DNA from 2 places in the Herbaspirillum seropedicae genome. Region 2 is predicted to be linked to the other one. Evidence: predicted binding sites of a transcription regulator. Region 2 holds the regulator's gene; the other holds the start of a gene.
The links. The regulator sigma-54, encoded in region 2, starts transcription at its own class of promoters, with help from an activator protein. The targets are predictions, from matches to a motif close to TGGCANGNAANCTGCTTT.
Positions count from the first base shown of each region.

Region 1 (4,274 bases), 1.4 Mb from region 2:
GCCGCCCTGCAAGCCCAGGCGCTGGCGCAGCAGGGCGTGGGGGTCTTGCTGATCGACCTCTATGGTTGCGGCGACAGCGCTGGTGAACTGGCCGAGGCCAGCTGGGCGGTGTGGCGCGACGATATCGGCCTGGCCATCGACTGGCTGCAACAGCGCGTGCATGCGCCGGTCGGACTGTGGGGGCTGCGTCTGGGCGCCCTGCTGGCGCTGGAGGTGGCGCGCCTGCGCGCAGCCGACCTGGCGCTGCTGCTGTTGTGGAATCCGCTGGCCGATGCGCAGGCCTACATGACGCAGTTCCTGCGCCTGCAACTGGCCGCGGGCCTGGGCAGTGCATGCGGACAGCCGGCCAACAGCGTGGCCGCCCTGCGTGCGCAATTGCAGCAAGGCCAATTGCTGGAAGTGGGGGGCTATGAACTCAATGGCGCACTGGTGGCCAGCATCGATGGCCTGCAGGCTACTGCGCTGCCGCCGCCGGGACTGCCGCTGCACTGGCTGGAGCTGGTGCGCGACGCGGCGCTGCCGCTGGCCCCGGGCAGCGCCCGGCTGGCGCAGGCCTGGTCGCTCACGCCCCAGACAGTGACGGGGCCGGCCTTCTGGTCTACCCCGGAGGTGACTACCTGCCCCGCCCTGATCGAGGCCAGTTGCGCCTGGGTGCGAACCACGCTGGAGCATGCCCATGGCCTATGAAGAACGCGTCTGTCCGCTCCAGTGCCAGGGGCAGCAGCTGATGGGCATCCTGACCTTGCCCGAGACCGCACTCTCGCAGGCCACCGTGCGGCGGCCCGGCATTCTCATGCTGGTGGGCGGCGCACAGTATCGCGCCGGCAGCCATCGTCAATTCACCCTGCTGGCGCGCCATTTCGCGGCCGCCGGTTTTACGGTGCTGCGCATGGATTTCCGTGGGATGGGCGACAGCCAGGGCGAAGCGGCCGGCTTCGAAGGCGTAGCGGCGGACATCGACTGCGCTCTGGACGGCTTGCTCCAGGCCCAGCCCGGACTGGACGGCGTGGTGCTGTGGGGCTTGTGTGACGGCGCCTCGGCGGCGCTCTTGCATGCCAGCGCCGATGCGCGGGTGCGCGCCATGGTGCTGGTCAACCCCTGGGCGCGTACGGAGGCCGGCCAGGCCCAGGCCTATCTGAAGCATTATTACCGCGCGCGCCTGACCAGTCCTGACCTGTGGAACAAGATCCTGCGCGGGCAATTCAATGCGGTGGCAGCGCTGCGCTCTTTGCTCGGCCAGTGGCGCCGGGCCGCCAGCCCCCCTGCGGCCACCCCGGAGCTGCTGCCGATACGGCTGCAACAGGCTTATGAGCGCTTTCGCGGTCCGGTGCTGCTGATCCTGTCGGGCGCGGACCTGACCGCGCGCGAGTTTGCCGACCTGGCCACGCCGGGCAGCCGCTGGGAAGCGCTCTTGCTGGCCTCTCGCACCACCCGCATCGACCTGCCCGAGGCCAACCACACCTTTTCCACCCGCCTCTGGCGGGAACAGCTCGCGCAAGCTTGCCTGCGCTGGCTGACACGGCTGGAACGCTGACACCGCAGGCGCCAGCAAAAACGCCGTGCGCTGGTCAGGCGCACGGCGTCACGGCGATGAACTAGATGGATTAGGTGGACTAAGTGGCAAGCCAGGCTTCAGCCCTGGCGACGACGCCAGCTCATCACGCCCAGCAGCAGCAGGCCCAGGCCGAACAGGGCCAGGATGGCAGGCTCGGGCACCTGGTAGATGTAGCGCAGGTAGACCACGCCGCTGGCCGTGCCGTCGTAGCCGGTCAGCACGTTGCGGGCCAGCGAGCCGCTCTGCACGCCCAGTCCATCCACGCTGATGGTCACCTGATGGTTGGCGCCGATATAGCTGGCCAGCGAGGCCGGGGTGCCATTGAGCTGCACCGGAGCCACCTGATGATTGCTCAGCGAAGCCGTCGCGATGGTGCTCAGGCCGCTCGGGACCTTGCCGCGGAACGGCGTGGTGCTCAACTGGTTGACGCTTTGCAGGCCCAGGGGACCGGACACGGTAATGATGGAGGTAGCGAAGATCTGGCTGGGATTGCCGATGTTGCTGGCCTTGGAGCCCAGATTGAAGACCCGGTCATACAGGGTCTCGGACAAGCTGAATTTCATGACCACGCCGATCAGGCTGCCCAGCCCCAAGTTGAAGCCGTGGAAGCTCAAGGTGGTGTCGTCATCGATGGAGGCCAGATTGAAGGCCGCGCTCTGCCAGTTGGTATTGAGGATCGCACCGGCCTGGGCGGGTGCATGCAAGGACATAGCGACGCAAGCCAGAATGGCGGCGACGATGGAGAAAATCTGCTTTTTCATACCCACTCCTCTGATTGTGCCGGGATGACAGAAAGTTGTTGTCAATCCCACCATAGCAAGGACCGGGCCAGAAAAAAATGATAGAAAAAACAAGTACTTAGCAAGCAGCCCCAAGGCAGGTGTAAAGAAAACCGGCACCCACTCCCGCCCCCTCCCCAAAAGCGACAAGGGCGCTACCGGTTCGGCAGCGCCCTTGTCCAGGAGCCGTGCGCCCCTTGCGGGCGCTGGCGGCCTGATCCTCAGGAAGACTTGCGGCGACGCAGTTGGGTCAGCGCCAGCAGGCCCAAGGCGAACAGGGCCATGGAGGCGGGTTCCGGCACCTGGTAGATGTATTGCAGGTAGACCATGCCGTTGGCGCTGGCCGAGTAGCCATTCATCACGTTGGGCGGCAGGGAGCCGGACTGGCTGCCTTCGCCATCGACATTGATGGTCACGCTGTTCTGGCCTCCGATATAGGCGGCCAGCGAGGCGGGGGTGCCGTTCACGGTCACCGGGCCGGACTGGATGCCGGTCACGGTGTTGCTGATGCTCTTGCTGCCGAAGCTGCCCAGCGAGGGCGCAGCCGGGACCACGCCAGCGAATTGCGGGGTGGTGGTCAACTGGTTCACGGTGGAAAGGCCCAGGGGACCGGTGGCGGTAATGGTCGAGGTCGCAAAGACCGGGCGCGGATTGCCCACGGTGACCGCGTGGGTGTTGAAGTTGTAGATGGTGTCGGTGAGGGTTTCATCCATGATGAACTTGACCGTCACGCCGATCAGCTTGCCCAGGGAGGCATTGAAGCCATTGAACTGGACGGTGGCGCTGGCATCGATGGTGGGCAGGTCGAACGCGGCTTGCTGCCAAGCCGATGTCACCGTGGTCAGGGTCGCGTGGGCCGGAGCGGCGGCCATGAAGCTGGCTGCGGCAGCAAAAGAAACCAGCAGGGAAGAAAACTTTTTCATGATAGATTTAATAATAAAAAAAGTGTTGGGCGCCACAACACTAAGCAATCGGCATGCCAACAATTAAATATCATTAAAATCAATGGCTTATGAAATTTTCAAGGGGAAAATGATGGGTCTGTGTCAAGAATTCCGGCAGCTGCGCGGCTCCCTGTTGCTACTGGCCTGGATGACCTTGCCCGGCCTGCCCCCGGCACAGGCCGCCAGCGCTGATACGATCCCCAGCTTGCCCTCGGTACGCATCGAAAATACCGCCCGGACCGAGCAAAAGGAGGTCGCCCTCACCTTCGGCCAGGTCTTCAAGCCTGGCGACTTCAAGCGTGACAGCACCGTCAGGCTCAAGCTTGCGGACGGCCAGGACCTGCCCCTGCAACTGGACATCAAGGCTAGGCATGCCGATGGCTCGGTGCGTCACGCCATCCTGTCGACGGTGTTGCCGGTGCTGGGCGAAGGCCAGCCGCTGGAACTGAAGATGGAGGCTGCGCCGGGCCAGCCGGCGCAGTCCGCAGAGCCAGGAGCGGAAAAGGCAAGGGGCAAGGCATCCAGCCTGGCCGCAGAACGCCTCAAGGCCTTGCTCGCTGAGCCCTTCGACGCCAGCGTGGCCATCACCATCGATGGCCGCAGCTACCGCGCCAGCCCGCGCCCGGGCTTGCAGCAGGGGGCTTACCGGCTATGGCTGGACGGTGCGGTGGTGACCGAATGGCTGGTCAATGCGCCGCTGCTGGACGCCCAGAACCGGCCGCATCCGCACCTGCAGGTGCGCTACGCCATCCGCGACTATGGTCGCAAGGGCGGCGTACGGATCGACGTGACGGTGGAAAACGACTGGGCCTTCGAGGCCGCGCCGGGCAACTTCAGCTACGACGTCCACATCGACCTGGATGGCCACAGCGTCTACGACAAGAGCGGCCTGACCCACTATCACCACACGCGCTGGCGCAAGGTGTTCTGGCGCGGGACCGCGCCGCAGGTCAACGTGCGCAGCGACACCGCCTACCTCATCGCCAGCCGCGCCCT
Region 1 covers NZ_CP011930.1:3,147,965-3,152,238, forward strand. The annotation lists gene ACP92_RS13790 (hydrolase 2, exosortase A system-associated) at 1-687, shown strand, start outside; gene ACP92_RS13795 (hydrolase 1, exosortase A system-associated) at 677-1,534, shown strand; gene ACP92_RS13800 (choice-of-anchor E domain-containing protein) at 1,633-2,316, opposite strand; gene ACP92_RS13805 (choice-of-anchor E domain-containing protein) at 2,556-3,257, opposite strand; gene ACP92_RS13810 (RIFT barrel domain-containing protein) at 3,367-4,274, shown strand, end outside.
Region 1: ACP92_RS13800 (choice-of-anchor E domain-containing protein) is a predicted target of sigma-54. The motif match lies at 2,369-2,386, and genes of this name have one in related genera.

Region 2 (4,274 bases):
GATGGTCTACGATGACGTGCGCCAGGTGAAGACCTTCACCGGCAACGTCGTCATGACCCGCGGCACCCTCATCATCAAGGCCGGCCGCGTGGTGCTCACCACCGACCAGTACGGTTATGAAAACGCCGTGCTCTACGCTGCCCCCGGCTCGCTGGCGACCTTCCGCCAGAAGCGTGACGGCGGCCCCGACCTGTGGATCGAAGGCCAGGCCGAACGCATCGAATACTCGGAACAGACCGAAGTCTCCAAGCTGTTCCAGCGCGCCCATATCCAGCGCATGGATGGCAAGCGCATCACCGACGAAGTCAATGGCGAGTTCATCTCCTACGACAGCCGCGCCGAATTCTATTCGGTCAACAATACTGCCAGCGGCCAGAGCAAGCCGGGCGCGGGCCGCATCACGGCCGTGATCCAGCCTCGCAATCCGCCGCCGGCGCAGCCGGGCCAGCCCGCCCAGCCTGCTACCCCGCAGCCCACCCAGCCCGGAAAGGATCAGTAAGATGGCAGCAAGCTCGCTGGTCGTGCGCGGCCTGAAGAAAAGCTATGGGGCGCGCCAGGTGGTGCGCGACGTTTCCATGGAGGTGCGCAGCGGCGAAGTGGTCGGCCTGCTCGGCCCCAACGGCGCTGGCAAGACGACCTCGTTCTACATGATCGTCGGTCTGGTGCCTTCCGATGGCGGCGAAATCGATCTGGACGGAGAGCCCATCTCGCGCCTGGCCATCCACAAGCGCGCCACGCTGGGCTTGTCCTACCTGCCGCAGGAAGCGTCGGTATTTCGCAAGCTGACCGTGGAAGACAATATCCGCGCCGTGCTGGAACTGCGCCAGGAAGACGGCAAGCCGCTCTCCCGCGACGAGATCGAAGGGCGCCTGAACAACCTGCTGCACGAATTGCAGATCGAGAAGCTGCGCGAGAGCCAGGCCCTGTCGCTGTCGGGCGGTGAACGCCGGCGCGTCGAGATCGCCCGCGCACTGGCCACCGATCCGCGCTTCGTGCTGCTGGACGAGCCCTTTGCCGGGATCGACCCGATTGCCGTGATCGAGATCCAGCGCATCGTGCGCTTCCTCAAGGAACGCGGCATCGGCGTGCTCATCACCGACCACAATGTGCGCGAGACCCTGGGCATCTGCGATCGCGCCTACATCATCAACCAGGGCACCGTGCTGGCCAGCGGCAACCCGGAAGAGATCATCGCCAACGAATCAGTGCGCCGCGTTTATCTGGGCGAGCACTTCCGCATGTAACCCAGGCACAGGCGCAAACGACCAGGACACCGGCATTGCAACCAGCGGGCCACGCCGCTTCCAGAAAGAAAGATGAAACAGTCGCTCCAGTTACGTACCTCGCAGCATCTCGCATTGACGCCGCAATTGCAGCAGTCGATCAGACTGCTGCAACTGTCGACGCTGGAATTGCACCAGGAGCTGGAGCAGATACTGACCGACAATCCCCTGCTGGAACGCCTCGACGACGCGCTCGACAATTCGGTGCGCCTGCTGGCCGATGGCGCCGTCTCGGCGGCCCCCTCGAGCGGCGTGAGCGAGACCACCGGCAGTGAGGCCAGCAGCGAAGCCGCTCCCGCAGCGGCCGATGGCGAATCCAGTTTCGAGTACCAGGACACCGCCCCCGAGGGCGTGAGCGGCGACTCCGACTGGAGCTTCGACGATGTGGCCCGCAGCGGCAAGTCGCCCGATGACGAAGACGCCCGCCCCCAGCTGGAAGCGCACGAAATCACCCTGCGCGAACATCTGCTGGAACAGATCCGCGTGACGGCGCGCACGCAGCGCGACCGCGCCCTGCTGGAACTGCTCACCGATGCGCTGGACGACAGCGGCTATCTGGAAGAGCCGCTGGAAGACATCCTCGCGCGCCTGCCCGAAGAGTTGGGCGTGGACCTGGAAGAACTCTCCATTTCGCTGAAGCTGCTGCAAAGCCTGGACCCGGCGGGCGTGGGTGCGCGCAGCGCTGGCGAATGCCTGGCCCTGCAGATCCGCCGCCTGCCCAAGGTGCCCTTCGTCACGCGCCGGCTGGCGCTGAAGATCGTGGAAGATTACCTGCCGCTGTTTGCGCAGCGCGACTTCAACAAGATCAAGAAGGCGCTCGATTGCGATGACGAAGACCTGCGTGAAGCGCAGGCCGTGATCCGCCAGTGCCGTCCGCACCCCGGCGCGGAATTCGCGCGCGATGCCTCCGACTATGTCGTGCCGGACGTGATTGTCAAACAGACAAAGAACGGCTGGCAGGTCATGCTCAACCATGAGGTCATGCCCAAGCTGCGCGTCAACGCCATGTACGCCAGCGCGCTCAAGCAGGCCAAGGGCGAAGGATCGCTATCCTCGCAGTTGCAGGAAGCCAAGTGGCTCATCAAGAACATGCGGCAACGTTTCGATACAATTTTGCGCGTCGCGCAGGCCATTGTGGAACGTCAAAGAAACTTCTTTTCACATGGGGCAGTCGCCATGCGCCCCCTTGTGCTACGTGAAATTGCTGATACACTGGGTCTACACGAGAGCACTATCTCTCGCGTGACAACTCAGAAATACATGCTCACACCGCATGGCATGTTTGAGTTGAAGTACTTCTTCGGTAGCCACGTCGCAACTGAAACCGGAGGCGAAGCTTCCTCCACCGCGATACGGGCGCTGATCAAACAGTTGATAGGAGCCGAAAACCCGCAGACCCCATTATCCGATAGCAAGATTGCGGATATGCTGGCAGAACAAGGCATGGTGGTCGCGCGACGCACAGTCGCCAAATACCGCGAAGTGTTGAAGATTCCGCCAGTCAATCTCCGCAAGTCCCTCTGAGTTTTTCCTCAGTTTTTCTGCAGTACCGTTGCTGTGTTCCGGCAAGCATCCCGCTGATGCCCATGCCATCCGACACGAAGACCGTGCCCGTGGTACAGCTGCAGCAAGGATGAATTGCACGAACCTCCAGTGACTTCACGATAGGAGTCTTGTATGAATCTGACCATCAGTGGACACCACCTCGAACTGACCCCCGCCATCCGGGAATACGTGCAAAGCAAGCTGGCCCGTATCAAGCGCCATTTCGACAACGTGATCGACGTCAGCGTGATCCTGAGCGTAGATAAACTCACAGAAAAGGAAAAGCGCCAAAAAGCGGAAATCAACGTCCACATCAAGGGGAAGGATCTACATGCGGAAAGCATTGCGCACGACCTCTATGCAGCCATCGATGCCCTGATCGACAAGCTCGATCGCCAGGTCATCAAGCACAAGGACAAGTTGCAGGAACATCACTCCATGGCCAAGCGCCTGCCTGAAGAAGCCCCGGACGACGCGGTCGCCGGCGCGGCATGATGCCTTGATCTTCAAGCTTTCATGAGCAAAGGGCGCGCAAGCGCCCTTTTTCATTCATGTCCCCGCACCGGCGATCATTGCCCGGTAGAAAATCCGCATAGGATATAAATAATTTACCTCGTCGGTGGGCTTCGCGGTGGGCTTCGACTTGAAGGCGCCGATGGCGACCTTATCTTTTCCACAGCCCTTCGGATCAGGAAAATGATTTTGATACAAAGCATTTCCCGAAGACAATATTTCACCAACCGCAAGACAAGTCGCCCGTCCGACTCCAACGCACGCGGCGGCTTTTCCCTATAATGTCGGCAATCCCATTTTTAAAGGCATAGCCATGAGCGACGTCCAATCCTGGATCAAAGAAACCGTGACCCAAAACCCTGTCGTGCTGTTCATGAAGGGCACCGCGCAATTCCCGCAATGCGGCTTTTCCGGCAAGGCCATCCAGCTGCTCAAGGCCAGCGGCGCCGAGAACATCGTCACCGTAAACGTCCTGGAAAGCCCGGACGTGCGCCAGGGCATCAAGGAATACTCGAACTGGCCCACCATTCCCCAGTTGTACATCAAGGGTGAATTCGTCGGCGGCTCCGACATCATGAGCGAGATGTACGCCTCGGGCGAACTGCAGACCCTGATCAAGGGCTGATCTTTTTCGCGCCTGAAGCTCCCGTGAGCGTTTCTTCCAGCCGGCCGCGCCAGCGCCTGATCGTCGCCATCACCGGCGCGACCGGCGCCATCTACGGCGTGCGTTTGCTGGAACACCTGCGCAAGCATGGCCAGATCGAAACGCATCTGATGGTCTCTGAAGCCGGCGTGCTCAATCTCCACCAGGAGCTGGACATGCGGCGCAAGGATGTGGAAGCGCTGGCCGACGTGGTGCACAACGTGCGTGATGTAGGCGCCTGCATCGCCAGCGGTTCCTTCGCTTCCACCGGCATGGTGGTGGCGCCCTGT
Region 2 covers NZ_CP011930.1:4,552,492-4,556,765, forward strand. The annotation lists gene lptA (lipopolysaccharide transport periplasmic protein LptA) at 1-499, shown strand, start outside; gene lptB (LPS export ABC transporter ATP-binding protein) at 501-1,244, shown strand; gene ACP92_RS19805 (RNA polymerase factor sigma-54) at 1,317-2,807, shown strand; gene hpf (ribosome hibernation-promoting factor, HPF/YfiA family) at 2,961-3,323, shown strand; gene grxD (Grx4 family monothiol glutaredoxin) at 3,655-3,966, shown strand; gene ACP92_RS19820 (UbiX family flavin prenyltransferase) at 3,990-4,274, shown strand, end outside.